Regions from separate parts of the Vibrio aphrogenes genome, predicted to be linked through region 1. Evidence: predicted binding sites of a transcription regulator. Region 1 holds the regulator's gene; each other region holds the start of a gene.
What was found. The regulator MetJ, encoded in region 1, represses methionine synthesis genes. The targets are predictions, from matches to a motif close to TTAGACNTNTANANGTCTAA.
Positions count from the first base shown of each region.

Region 2: a site for MetJ is predicted at 2,482-2,501, ahead of metE (5-methyltetrahydropteroyltriglutamate--homocysteine S-methyltransferase). Genes of this name have one in related genera too.
Region 3: a site for MetJ is predicted at 1,606-1,625, ahead of VCA1004_RS11510 (MetQ/NlpA family ABC transporter substrate-binding protein). Genes of this name have one in related genera too.

Region 1 is NZ_AP018689.1:202,616-206,907, reverse strand. It holds gene VCA1004_RS00985 (bifunctional aspartate kinase/homoserine dehydrogenase II) at 1-295, opposite strand, end outside; gene VCA1004_RS00980 (O-succinylhomoserine (thiol)-lyase) at 296-1,462, opposite strand; gene metJ (met regulon transcriptional regulator MetJ) at 1,778-2,095, shown strand; gene VCA1004_RS00970 (malic enzyme-like NAD(P)-binding protein) at 2,252-3,511, opposite strand; gene rpmE (50S ribosomal protein L31) at 3,671-3,889, opposite strand; gene priA (primosomal protein N') at 4,158-4,292, shown strand, end outside.
Region 2 is NZ_AP018689.1:1,135,262-1,139,553, forward strand. It holds gene elbB (isoprenoid biosynthesis glyoxalase ElbB) at 1-36, shown strand, start outside; gene VCA1004_RS05205 (hypothetical protein) at 168-842, shown strand; gene VCA1004_RS05210 (DUF4250 domain-containing protein) at 967-1,161, shown strand; gene metR (HTH-type transcriptional regulator MetR) at 1,503-2,414, opposite strand; gene metE (5-methyltetrahydropteroyltriglutamate--homocysteine S-methyltransferase) at 2,683-4,292, shown strand, end outside.
Region 3 is NZ_AP018690.1:37,654-41,945, reverse strand. It holds gene VCA1004_RS11515 (ABC-F family ATP-binding cassette domain-containing protein) at 1-366, opposite strand, end outside; gene VCA1004_RS11510 (MetQ/NlpA family ABC transporter substrate-binding protein) at 785-1,588, opposite strand; gene arsA (arsenical pump-driving ATPase) at 1,880-3,631, opposite strand; gene arsD (arsenite efflux transporter metallochaperone ArsD) at 3,653-4,051, opposite strand.

The DNA of each region.
Region 1 (4,292 bases):
ATTCTGCGACCAATAAGTCCAACAAAGGCTGAGCTTTTTCTTCTGGTAATAGTTCTTCCACCAAGCCAATTTGAAACTGGCGTAATTGCTGTAAAACTTCATGTGCAATACGACCATCTTTTTCTAACGCACTGATCCAATCGATCAAACGGTTAGTAGTACTGCCTGCCGCAGAGACGACGATAATATCGGCTGGAGATGAATATTCTTTTAAAATGTTGGCGACTCGTTTGTAGCACTCTGGGTTGGCCAAACTACTACCACCAAATTTGTGTAACTGACGAGCAGATGTCATTTACGCTACCTCTTGTGCTTTTTTGAAAGCTTGCTCTAAATCAGCGATTAAATCCTGACTGTCCTCTAATCCAACAGAAACACGCAATAATAGCGGCGAAATCCCCGCTTCTGCTTGTGCTTCATCTGACATAGCTCGATGAGTCATTGATGCAGGGTGACACATTAAGCTTTCTACTCCACCTAACGACTCCGCTAGAGAAAATAGTTGTAACTGACCCACGAAGGTCTTGAGTTGTTCCATGCTGCCATTGATTTCAAAACTGAGCATGGAGCCGAAACCACTTTGCTGAGCTTTGGCGATATCATGCCCAGGATGCTGCGGTAAACTCGGATGGTAAATCGTCCCTACTAAAGGCTGTTGTTGAAGATAAGCCAGTAAAGTTTGGGCGCTTTCTTCATGAACACGCATCCGGGCTGGCAAGGTTCTCAGGCCACGAAGCGTCATATAACTATCAAACGGTGTGCCCGTTGCCCCAATGCAATTTCCCCACCAGGCTAATGTTTCAGCATGCTCGGCTTCTTTTGCAATGATGACGCCACCAATCACATCGGAATGACCATTAATGTACTTGGTGGTCGAATGCACCACAAAGTCTGCCCCTAAGGTTAACGGTTTTTGGTACACCGGTGTCAAGAAGGTGTTATCTACGGCCACTAATGCGCCCACTTGCTTGGCTTTTGCGCAAGCTTGTGCGATATCCACCACTCGCACTAAAGGATTGGAAGGGGTTTCTAATAAGATTAACTTCGGCTTGTTAGCGAGCGCCGCATCAAATTCCGCTTGATTGGATTGATCAACAAACTGAACCTTAAAATCTCCTTTTTGGGCCCGAGTATTAAACAAGCGGTAAGTCCCACCATAACAATCATGGGGAGCGATGATTAAGTCATCGGGGCCGATAAAGGCCGAAACCCATAAGTTCAAAGCGGAAGTGCCACAATTAGTAATAACCGCACCAGCGCCTTGTTCTAATTCAGACAGAGCTTGTTCTAGCAAACCACGATTGGGGTTACCAGAGCGAGTATAATCATATTGAGGCACTTCACCAAAAGCAGGAAAGCCATAATTGGTCGAAAGGTAAATTGGCGGAACGACGGCATGAAATTGGCTATCAGATTCAATTCCGGTTCGAACAGCGACAGTCGCGGGCTTTCTTGAACTCATTGGTGTATTCCTTACGTTACGTGCTCAATCAATGTATATAGACACTATACTTAAATACTATTAAAGCGCTATTTTTGCCTAGGGAATTTCTTAAAATAATCATATCAATCAAGGCATAAGTCATCACTGACGATGAAGATGTCTACGATCATTTGACTCTACAGGCTCACAGTGTCTAAAGAGAGGTTAACTTTATCGCTGCCAAAGCAGGACGTCAAGACTTCTAGCCATCTAAGTGTCTTTACTTTTGGCGGTAAATGCACCTAAAATTACCCACAGCCACAAATTTTAAATAATCAATAACGAAGGTGTGTGATGGCAGATTGGAATGGTGAATACATTAGCCCGTATGCAGAGCATGGAAAAAAAAGTGAACAAGTCAAAAAAATCACTGTTTCAATTCCCTTAAAAGTACTGAAGATTTTGACCGATGAACGCACTCGCCGTCAGGTCAATAACTTACGCCACGCAACCAACAGTGAGTTGCTATGTGAAGCCTTCTTGCATGCTTATACCGGCCAACCTTTACCAACAGATGAAGATCTACGTAAAGACCGCCCTGATGATATCCCAACGGAAGTAAAACGTTTAATGACGGAAATGGGGATTGAATTCGAAAATTTTGATGATTAAAAACGTGTCTCGCATATTCGTGGCTCGTTTCTCGAATATTCTTTCTCGTTTTAATTCACCACTATAAATTTTTAGTTACTCATAATAAAAAGCCAGAACGAATCAACGTTCTGGCTTTTGCTTTTTCGAATAACGAGAAACGAAATTCGAGCTCCGTTATCGCTTATACTCTTCCGGCAACTCAATACGTGCTACGCCAGATTCAACCGCGGCACGAGCCACAGCACCCGCAACTTCAGAGAGCAAACGTGGGTCCATTGGTTTTGGAATGATGTAATCTGGGCCAAATTCTAGATGATCGACGCCAGCTGCTTTTAATACTTCCGCCGGAACCTCTTGTTTTGCTAGTTGACGAATCGCTTCAACTGCAGCCAGCTTCATTTCATCATTAATTTCACTGGCACGCACATCCAATGCTCCACGGAAAATGAATGGGAAACAAATCACATTGTTCACTTGGTTTGGATAATCGCTGCGCCCTGTTCCCATGATCAAGTCATTACGCACTTTGGTCGCGATTTCAGGTTTGATTTCAGGATCAGGGTTAGAGCAAGCAAAAACAACCGGCTTATCCGCCATCAAGGCAAGCGCTTCAGCTGGTAATAGATTTGGACCTGACACACCTAAGAATAAATCAGCACCTTCAATCACATCTTCTAAGGTACGCATATCCGTATTATTGGCAAATAATTGTTTGTATTCGTTCAAGTCATCACGACGAGTATGAATCACGCCTTTACGATCGAGCATATAAATCTTTTCACGTAAGGCGCCGCATTTGATCAAGAGCTCCATACAAGCGACCGCAGCCGCCCCAGCACCTAAGCAAACAATTTTACATTCTGATAGTTTTTTACCTTGTAACTCAATGGCATTTAACATACCTGCTGCCGTTACGATAGCGGTACCATGCTGGTCATCATGGAAAACTGGTATGTCACAACGTTCAATCAACTGACGTTCAATTTCAAAACAATCAGGAGCTTTAATATCTTCTAGATTAATACCGCCAAAAGTGTCGGCAATATTGGCAACCGTATCAATAAATTCATCAATGGTGCGATGTTTTACTTGAATATCAATTGAATCAAGATTGGCAAAACGCTTGAACAATAGCGCTTTACCTTCCATTACAGGCTTAGAGGCTAAGGGGCCTAAATTACCTAAACCTAAAATCGCCGTACCATTTGAGATCACTGCAACGGTATTGCCTTTCGCAGTGTACTTATAAGCATTATCAGGATTCAGGGCAATTTCACGAACCGGTTCTGCTACCCCTGGGCTATAAGCGAGGGCGAGGTCTTCTGCGGTATCGGCAGGCTTTGTTAAAGCAATAGCGATTTTGCCGGCGGTAGGTTGAGCGTGGTAGTTAAGTGCTCTTTGACGAAAGTCATCTTGCTGCTGATCATCTGACATTATGCTGTAGTCCTAAAATGTATACGGAGGGATAAGTGTCAATCTTAATGGATCAAATTAAAACTTGGTAGTTAATGTCGCGCATTTTAGATAAGAAAAAAGGGACGCCTAAGCATCCCTTTCCAATTCGGTCTCACACTAAAGTGTTTTAGTGATCGATTATTTTTTGCTGCTAAGTGCACCAAAACGTTTGTTGAAGCGATCAACACGGCCGCCTGTATCTACGATACGTTGCTTACCAGTGTAGAATGGGTGACATTTGTCACATACGTCTAGGTGGATTGACTCTTTGTCTAGAGTTGTGTTGAACTCAAAAGTGTTACCACAAGAGCAGTTAGCGCTAACAGCTTTGTATTCTGGGTGGATACCAGTTTTCATAGGACAAACCTTTTATTGGTCCGTATCGCTATCTGAATCATCCCCTTGTAAGAGTTACCTACAAGAGCGGTCAGACACCATACGTAGTTACTAAAAAATGATGTAGATATATACATCGTTAGAGGCGCAGTATAATAGAGAATACTCTGGTTTCGATCAACTCATTTGCTCTCTTTTTCTACAATATTTCAGTTTTATATCAATATGGGCTGTTTTATCATACCCTTCCATTGGTTTTATCACGGCAAACAGGACCCACTCTTCGCTTATGCAGCCCAATATTGCTCAAGTTGCCTTACCGGTTCCTTTAGATAAGTGCTTCGATTATCTCATCCCTAATTACCTTTTTCCGGTTATTGGCGGCCGTGTCTCTGTCCCTTTTGGGCGGCAAACTCTGGTTGGG
Region 2 (4,292 bases), 930 kb from region 1:
GATAAATTAGTCGCCAGTGTTTGTAAGGCATTATAACCGTTTCCATTTGTTCGAGATTCAAATTAACCCAGCTCTTGTGTTGGGTTAATGGCTTTTAATCAAGATCATTGGCGGATATTTTGTTAGAATGCGCGCCACTTTTCTTATTCAGTTGATGTGTTATTACCATGTATTCTTACTTGCTTAATGTTATTCCCCCCATGTTACTTGGGGCTCAATGCGTTTTATTAATGGTGCTGCTTAAAGGTGAAATTTGCCCTGGGCAACGTGGCCGTATTCATAAACAATTACCGGTAATTGGCGCATTATGGTTAGCAATAAGCCCTCTGTATTGGCCTTTGGCTTCAATTGGCGTGGTGATTCTTGCTTTCTTCTCTCAGGTAAAAGTGAGTAAAACACGCGATTCTGGACCGATTTGGTTATTACAAGTAGCTCTTGGCTTGGCGGCCGCTTTCACCATCTTCTTTATTCTTGGTAGTGAACGTCCGCAAGGGTTATTTATTTTATTCAGTATTGTATTTTTAGGGGCTGGACTAAGTCATATTTTATTGACCTTTGCTCGTACCCGCTTACAAGCTTTTCATCGTCTATTACCTGTAGTGGGAATTGTCGGAGCGATGCTGATTAGTCTTGCCGTCTTGTGGCAAACCCAGCAATACAGTTTGAACTATCTTCATCAAATTGTGTGGTGGTTAGTCGGTTGTTTTGCTTTAATTTTGCTTGGCATCCTAGGATCAAGTTGGCATATCTTCACACAGCAAACCATCACTAAATGGAAACCAGCATTAGGTTTTTGCTTGAGCTTTGTGGCGATGGTTGGTTTTGCCGCGCTGCTATTTTAATTTCAACTGTGACAAGGCTGAAATGATTAGGATGAAAAGCGGTGACTTTTTATCCTCTATCACAGAGTTTTACGTTAACTCGAACTACGCTTAATGAAGGTATTTCTTCATAAGGAGTAGACGCATGGACTTGAGTAATATTCAACGTTGGGATAGCGTTATTTTACTAGGTATTGTTAACGAAAAGCTCAGACTCGAATGTGACAGCTTTGATGAACTCGTCACCATGTATGAAATGGATGTTGAAGATTTGGTCGGTAAACTTGATGTGTTAGGTTATCAATACGATCCTTTAACCAATCAGTTTAAGGCGAGGTGAAGAAAAGCGGGTTTCTAGGGTCTGGTTCCTAGTTCCTAGGGGTAGGTACTTAATATTTACAGTAATAAAAATAGACACCTTACTTGCTTTAATATGGTTGTCACGGAAAACTGTCCTCCAGGAACCAGGAACCAGGAACCAGGAACCAGGAACCAGGAACCAGGAACCAGGAACCAGGAACCAGGAACCAGGAACCAGGAACCAGGAACCAGGAACCAGGAACCAGGAACCAGGAACCAGGAACCAGGAACCAGGAACCAGGAACCAGGAACCAGGAACCAGGAACCAGGAACCAGGAACCAGGAACCAGGAACCAGGAACCAGGAACCAGGAACCAGGAACTAGGGACTTTTTATCCCATCTAAATGACTTTGGCACTGCAGTTTAGCGGTGCTGAAGAAGGCCTGTAAGTAACGTTTTTCTTTTTCCGCATGTCTTGTGGCGGCAAATAAGCGACGCCATAACCCTTTACCTAATGGTTTACTGGTGATTAATCCTTGGCGAGAAAATTCGCTGATTGCCCAGTTTGGGAGGGCGGCCACCCCTAATCCAGCCGAGACCATTTGTACTAACATCAGGGTATTGTCGGCTTGCTTCCATTTTGCAGGCTCAATACCGGCGGGTTGCAAAAAATGTTTTACTACATCTAGGCGTTGCTTTTGCACAGGATAAGAGAGCATGGTTTGAGTGGCTAAATCTTGAGGTTCAATCACGGTTTTATCCGCAAGAGGGTGATTAGTGGCGGTGATGAGGCGCATTTCAAAATCAAATAAAGGTTCGTAATGCACTTCTGAGCGAGGCTGAATATCCGATGTGATCACTAAATCAAGATCGCCAGAAACTAAAGCGGGTAAAGGTTCAAACCCAAAACCTGAAGAAAAATCTAAAGCCACACTTGGCCAAGCGATTTGGTATTCTTTCAATGCTGGCATCAACCATTGAAAACATGAGTGACACTCTATCGCCATGTGCAAACGTCCATTCACATCTTCTTTTAAACTGGCAATGTCATTTTCTGCTCTGGCTATTTTAGGCAGCACTTCATCAGCTAACTGAAGTAAAATCGTCCCTTCTTGAGTAAATTTAATCGGCCGAGTTTTACGTAAAAACAGTTTACCGCCTATGCGAGATTCTAGGTCTTTTAATTGGTGTGACAGCGCTGATTGCGTTAGGTGCAATGAAGTTGCGGTTGCCGTTAATGAGCCAGTATCACGCAATACGCTAATTGTCCTTAAATGCTTTATCTCTATCATTATTCATCCTCATGATGAAAATTATTCCTTTAGATTTATTCATAAACTACGCCGGAAAACCCCATTTGTAAACGTCTAGACGTCTATTTTTATTTTAAAAGTCAGTTGAATTGAAATAAATTCATAATCAATGTGAATGATTAGACATTGCTCCTAGCTGAGCAAAACGTAATGATTTGGCCATCTAGATGGATTTCTTCGAGAAGTAAAAGCGAGGTGATCCAACAGCGAAAGCGCCGTGTGCCGTTTATAAAATAAGGATATCGACATGACCAATCATTCAAAAACAACGACTCATATTCTTGGCTACCCACGCATTGGTGAAAAGCGTGAATTAAAGTTTGCTCAAGAACAATTTTGGAAAGGAGAGATAACGCAAAAGGAACTTAAGCAAGTTGGTACGGAGTTGCGCAGTCGGCATTGGAAGGATCAAGCTGTCAGTGGGTTAAGCTATGTCACTGCGGGTGATTTTGCTTGGTATGACCATGTGTTAACCACCAGTTTGTTACTCGGGCATGTACCGGCGCGTCATTCCAATGGCGGTTTCCCCAATTTAGATACTTTATTTAAAATGGCGCGAGGTCAATCGGTTAATACAGAACAAATCAATCGTGAGCACACTAACACCGAGTCGAGTCAGTGTGGCTGTGGGGTTGGGCATGACGAGTCAGCTAATGCAGCGGCTTGTGATATGACCAAATGGTTTAATACCAACTATCACTATATTGTGCCGGAGTTTCGTCAAGACGACAGTTTTCAAGTCAGTTGGCCACAACTATTTGATGAAGTCAGTCAAGCCATTCAAGCGGGACATAAAGTTAAGCCCGTTCTACTTGGACCACTGAGCTATTTATACCTAGGTAAAGAAGTCAATGAAGAAGAGGTCAACAATGGCTTTGATCGCCTGTCTTTATTGGCCCGTTTGTTACCTGCTTATCAAGCAATTTTAAGCAAATTAGCCGCTTTGGGGGTTGAATGGGTACAAATTGATGAACCTATTTTAAGCCTCGAGTTAGAGGATAAATGGTCCGGTGCTTTTAAGTTGGCTTATCAAATCTTAGCGGGCGATGTGAAGCTATTGCTCACTAGCTATTTTGATTCAGTGGAAGACAATCTAAGTCAAATTATCGAATTGCCGGTGGATGGGTTGCACATTGATCTTTCTGCCGCGCCTCAGCAGCTCGATGCAGTGAATAATGCGATTCCGCAAGATTGGGTATTGTCGGTAGGGGTGATTAATGGCCGCAATGTATGGCGTGCGGATCTCCAATCGTGGCTTGAGAAACTGCAACCAGTAAAAGCACAACGTGGTGATAAATTATGGCTCGCCAGTTCTTGTTCGTTATTGCATAGTCCTATGGACTTAGAGCTTGAAACTGAATTAACGGAAGAGGTCAAAAGTTGGTTTGCGTTTGCTAAACAAAAACTGAATGAAGTGAGCTTATTGGGAGCAGCACTCGACGGTAATACTCATGCCATTGCCGCGTGTGAAGCTTACAGCCAACCGATTAAAGCGCGTTTAACGGCAAAGCATGTCCATAAAGCGTCAGTACAAGCTCGTCTGCAATCGTTCACTCGCCAGTTGATCAATCGTAGTGCGCCGTATGTCGAGCGTGCTCATCATCAAGCGGAAGTGTTGGGGCTACCGTTATTACCTACTACAACCATAGGTTCATTCCCACAAACCGCTGATATTCGTCAACAACGTAGTGCTTTTCGTGCCGGTGAACTTACGGCAACCGATTATGAACAGGCTTTAAAAGGGCATATTCAAGACGCCGTTAAGCGTCAAGAAGCGTTGGACTTAGATGTTTTGGTTCACGGTGAAGCTGAACGTAACGACATGGTGGAATACTTTGCGGAGAATCTGGCTGGTTT
Region 3 (4,292 bases), on a different replicon from region 1:
TTCAGCCGCTTGATTTAAATAATTCAGTGCCACACTTTTCTCTGGGCAAGAATAAATCGCCATCATTTGCGCTTCTAGTTCATACAGCTCAGAAAACGCTTGTCTTAAATGCTCACGAACCGACAACGCCGGGTTGAGTTGTGCGTGTTGATCAAGGTAGCCGACCTTCACTAATGGCTGCCATTCAATCTTGCCGGCATCTGGTAATAATTCAGATTGCAGCAATCTCAATAACGTGGTTTTACCAACGCCATTGGCTCCCGTGATCCCAACATGTTCTCCAGGTAACAGAACAAAGTGGGCATTTTGATATAAAGTTTTATCACCAATGTGATAAGTCAAATTTTGAATATTTAATAAACTCATGATGTTACATCCAAAAAAACGAGGGGTGGTATGACAATACCGACCCCTCGTTTCAAAAAATTTTGAACATTGCTTTTAGCAAACAAAAGGCCGACGATGAAGAACATCGCCGGCCTTTTTCTGTAATGCTCAGATACAATCACCCCGTTCTTATCAATAAAGAAATAGCGTCGTACCTGATGAAGATTCAGAAAGAATAAGCTCCGAGCAACACTTCATCGTGTTAGTGCGCGGAGCAAAGTCTCCTGACAAAATTTTTAAATAGGATGTAAAACATTACAGATGAACTCTTAATTTAATTAGGCGAGATTTTATTCAAACCTAACTATTGAGTCAACTTAATCTTATCAATCGACTCCCTACTAATCACCTATCTACTAATCATTTATCTACCATCACTTCGATGCTATAACGGCAGTTATAACGCAGGTTCAATCGTGCCGTTAAAAGTGTGATGAATAAAGTCTGTCACAGCGGGTGAATGATAAATATCAACGATCTTTTTATAGGTTGGATTGTCTTTATCTTGCGCTCGTGCCGCAATAACCATGACCGCTAATTTGGCATCTTTAGGCTCTAAATAAATACCTTGTTTTTGCGGATCAAGGCCCGATGACATCACATAGTTCATGGTAATAACTGAGGCTGCCGCATCACTTAATGTTCGTGGTAATTGCGCCGCATCCATTTCAATGAATTGTAAATTTTTCGGGTTTTCAACCACATCATACACGGTCGCTTTATCGCCCAAACCTGGCTTAAGGGTAATAACGCCCGCCTCTTCCAATAATAATAAAGCGCGACCGCCATTGGTAGGATCGTTTGGAATGGTAATCGTTGCCCCCACAGGTAACGCGTCAACGGAGCGGTATTGATCCGAATAAATCCCCATGCGCATTAAAATAGAACGCCCAATGGACACTAATTGCTTCTCATTATTGGCGTTATAATTGTCTAAAAAAGGCTGATGTTGGTAACTATTAAGATCAATCGTTCCATCGGCCAAGGCGGCATTAGGTGTGATGTAATCAGAAAACGTCACCACTTCGACGTGTATTCCTTGTTTTTCCGCTTCTTGTGCGACTGCTTCTACCACTTGAGCATGCGGCCCTGCGGTAGCGCCAATTTTAATGGTATTGGAGGCTTTATCACCACAAGCCGCCAACCCTAACAAGAGTGGTAAAACCAATAACCGTTTCATCATTGAATGCGTCTTTTTCATAATATCCTTCTTATAAATTAGCCGTATAGACATCTATAATTAAGATACAAGGAAAAGACGTATAAAGATAATGACTTAAAATGAGGTCGGTATAACGGATAGTTATATAGGAATCGTCTCTAAGAGAAACCGCTGCGAAAAAGATAAAAAAGCCGAAGGTGCATGTCCAATAAGGAAAGTGGCAGCATCTTCCTGATATTTGGCTCATTTTGTTTAGCTTGAAGGTTGTAGCTTATCAAACAACATTCAACGGCTTAACGGAGCCAATATCAGGAAGGATACGGTTAAACATTAATGCGTTGATAACTCACTTAAGGCCTCAATTCCCACAGGCTCGTTAATCAACATAGGCACTAATGCGGTACGTTGAGCCAAGGCATGCACTTTTTCTATTTGCTGCATTTCTTGCATGGCACGTTTTTGTAATAAAGGCGATTGAGTTTGCGCCACCGATAAGACGTTATTGACGATCCAACCCCATGGACGAATGCCTGCTCGTTCAAGGTCATGTTGTAAATGTTCCGCTTCCAACACCGGAGTCGTCTCCGCCAAGGACGTGATCAATACTTTGGTTCTCTCTGGGTCTTGTAGCTGCATCAATGGCGTGGTAAAGCCTTTATTCGACCCCATTTTTTTCTCTATTTCTTTATGATACGAACCAGTCGCATCCAGCAACAATAAGGTATGGCCCGTCGGCGCGGTATCCATCACCACAAAACGTTTAGCCGAATCACGGATAGCACGTGAAAACGCTTGGAACGTAGCAATTTCTTCGGTACAGGGTGAACGCAAGTCTTCTTCAAGTAACGCTTTTTCTGAATCAGAAAGATCTTTACCTTTAGATTCTAAAACATGCTGGCGATAACGCTCTGTCGCTTCCACCGGGTCGATGCGGCTGACTTCCAAATTAGCTAAGCTGCCATTTAGCGTCGATTGTAAGTGCGCAGCAGGATCTGAGGTAGTTAAATGAACATCAAAGCCTTTTTTCGCTAAACCCACAGCAATCGCTGCCGCCATAGTGGTTTTTCCAACCCCGCCTTTGCCCATTAACATGATCAAGCCATGATCGTTTTTGGCAATCTCATCTACTAAATCGGCTAACGAAGCGCTATTTTGAACAAGCTCAGAAGCTTCAAACTCCACCGCTTCTACCGCCACATTTGGTTTTAATAACGCAGATAATGCCGCAATACCAACCATGTTATTGGCTCTCAAATGAATAATATCCATTGATAAACCTTGCAGTGCTTCTGGTAACGCTTGTAACACTGCTTGCTCGCGTTGATAGATCACCGATGCCAATTGATCTTGCTCTGCTGCCGACTCTGGCATCACACCATTGACCACCAAAGATTGCTGAGTGATCCCAAGTGAATACAATTCTTGATAGGTGTGCGCCACTTCCGCCAATGCGCTCTTTTGTGCTCTTGCGACCAAAATTAAGCGCGTTTTGTCTTGATTAGATAGCACCTCAACCGCATGGGCGTATTGGCTGCGTTGCTTTTCTAGCCCTGACATCGGCCCAAGGCAAGAAGCGCCTTCTGGGTTATCTTCTATAAAGTTGCTCCACGCTCCCGGCAATTGCAATAAACGAATCGTATGTCCTGTCGGCGCAGTATCAAACACAATATGATCAAATTGAGTCAGCAGGCTTTGATCGGTCAATAACTCGGTAAACTCATCAAAAGCGGCAATTTCTGTGGTACAGGCACCTGAAAGTTGCTCTTCAATACTGCGCAACGCATCCGGTGGCAAAATGCCTTCTAAAGGCTCAACAATACGCTGACGATAATGCGCTGCCGCTTGTTGAGGATCAATTTCGATTGCCGACAAATTAGCGATATTCTCAATATTAGTAATGCGATTACCAATCGTTTGATTGAACACTTGAGCCACATTTGAAGCAGGATCGGTACTGACGAGTAGCACTTTTTTCCCTTGCTCAACCAAAGATAAGGCCGTTGCACAAGAGATCGAAGTTTTACCTACTCCACCTTTACCAGTAAAAAACAGGTAAGGAGGCAAATTATGTAAAAATTGCATACGACATTCCTTCTGTTTGAATTAACAGCAACCTGATGATTGACAGCAATTGGATTGCGCTTGTGGCTCTGCACCTTGATTGATCACAGTCAGGCCAAACCAAGTTGCCAATTCTTGACGGCTTGGATATTGGTTGGACATTTTTATCTGACCGCCCAATAAAATGGCTGGCAGTTTATCGGCACCTTGCTGTTGTAAAAAATCTTTGATTACCGCTTGATTGGCAAATGCCATCGGCTCTTGAGCTAAATTAAAGCGTTTCACCTCAATGCCTTGCTGCTTCAACCAGTCGATATCAGCAGAAAATTGAATCAAAACTTGGTCGGCATCCACGCCACATACTCCACTACTGCAACACAAGGCAGGATCGTAAATTTCTAAGACTTTGGCTCCAACAGGCGTTAAGTTATTAATTTTCATAAAAAACCATCCTTATAGAAAACACATTGAAAGGCATAACATGAAGTACAAGTAAGTATTAATCTTATACATATATGAAATTCATTATATATGAAAAAACAGATATGACGAGAGAAAAAATCAATAATAGTAATCACACTCATTAGACGGTGAGAAATTGCGTAGGAAAAAGGCTTGGACACCAGGTTAAAATTTCACTAAGTCGTGATGCTACAAGCAAGTCTTTAATCAGTAAGGATGA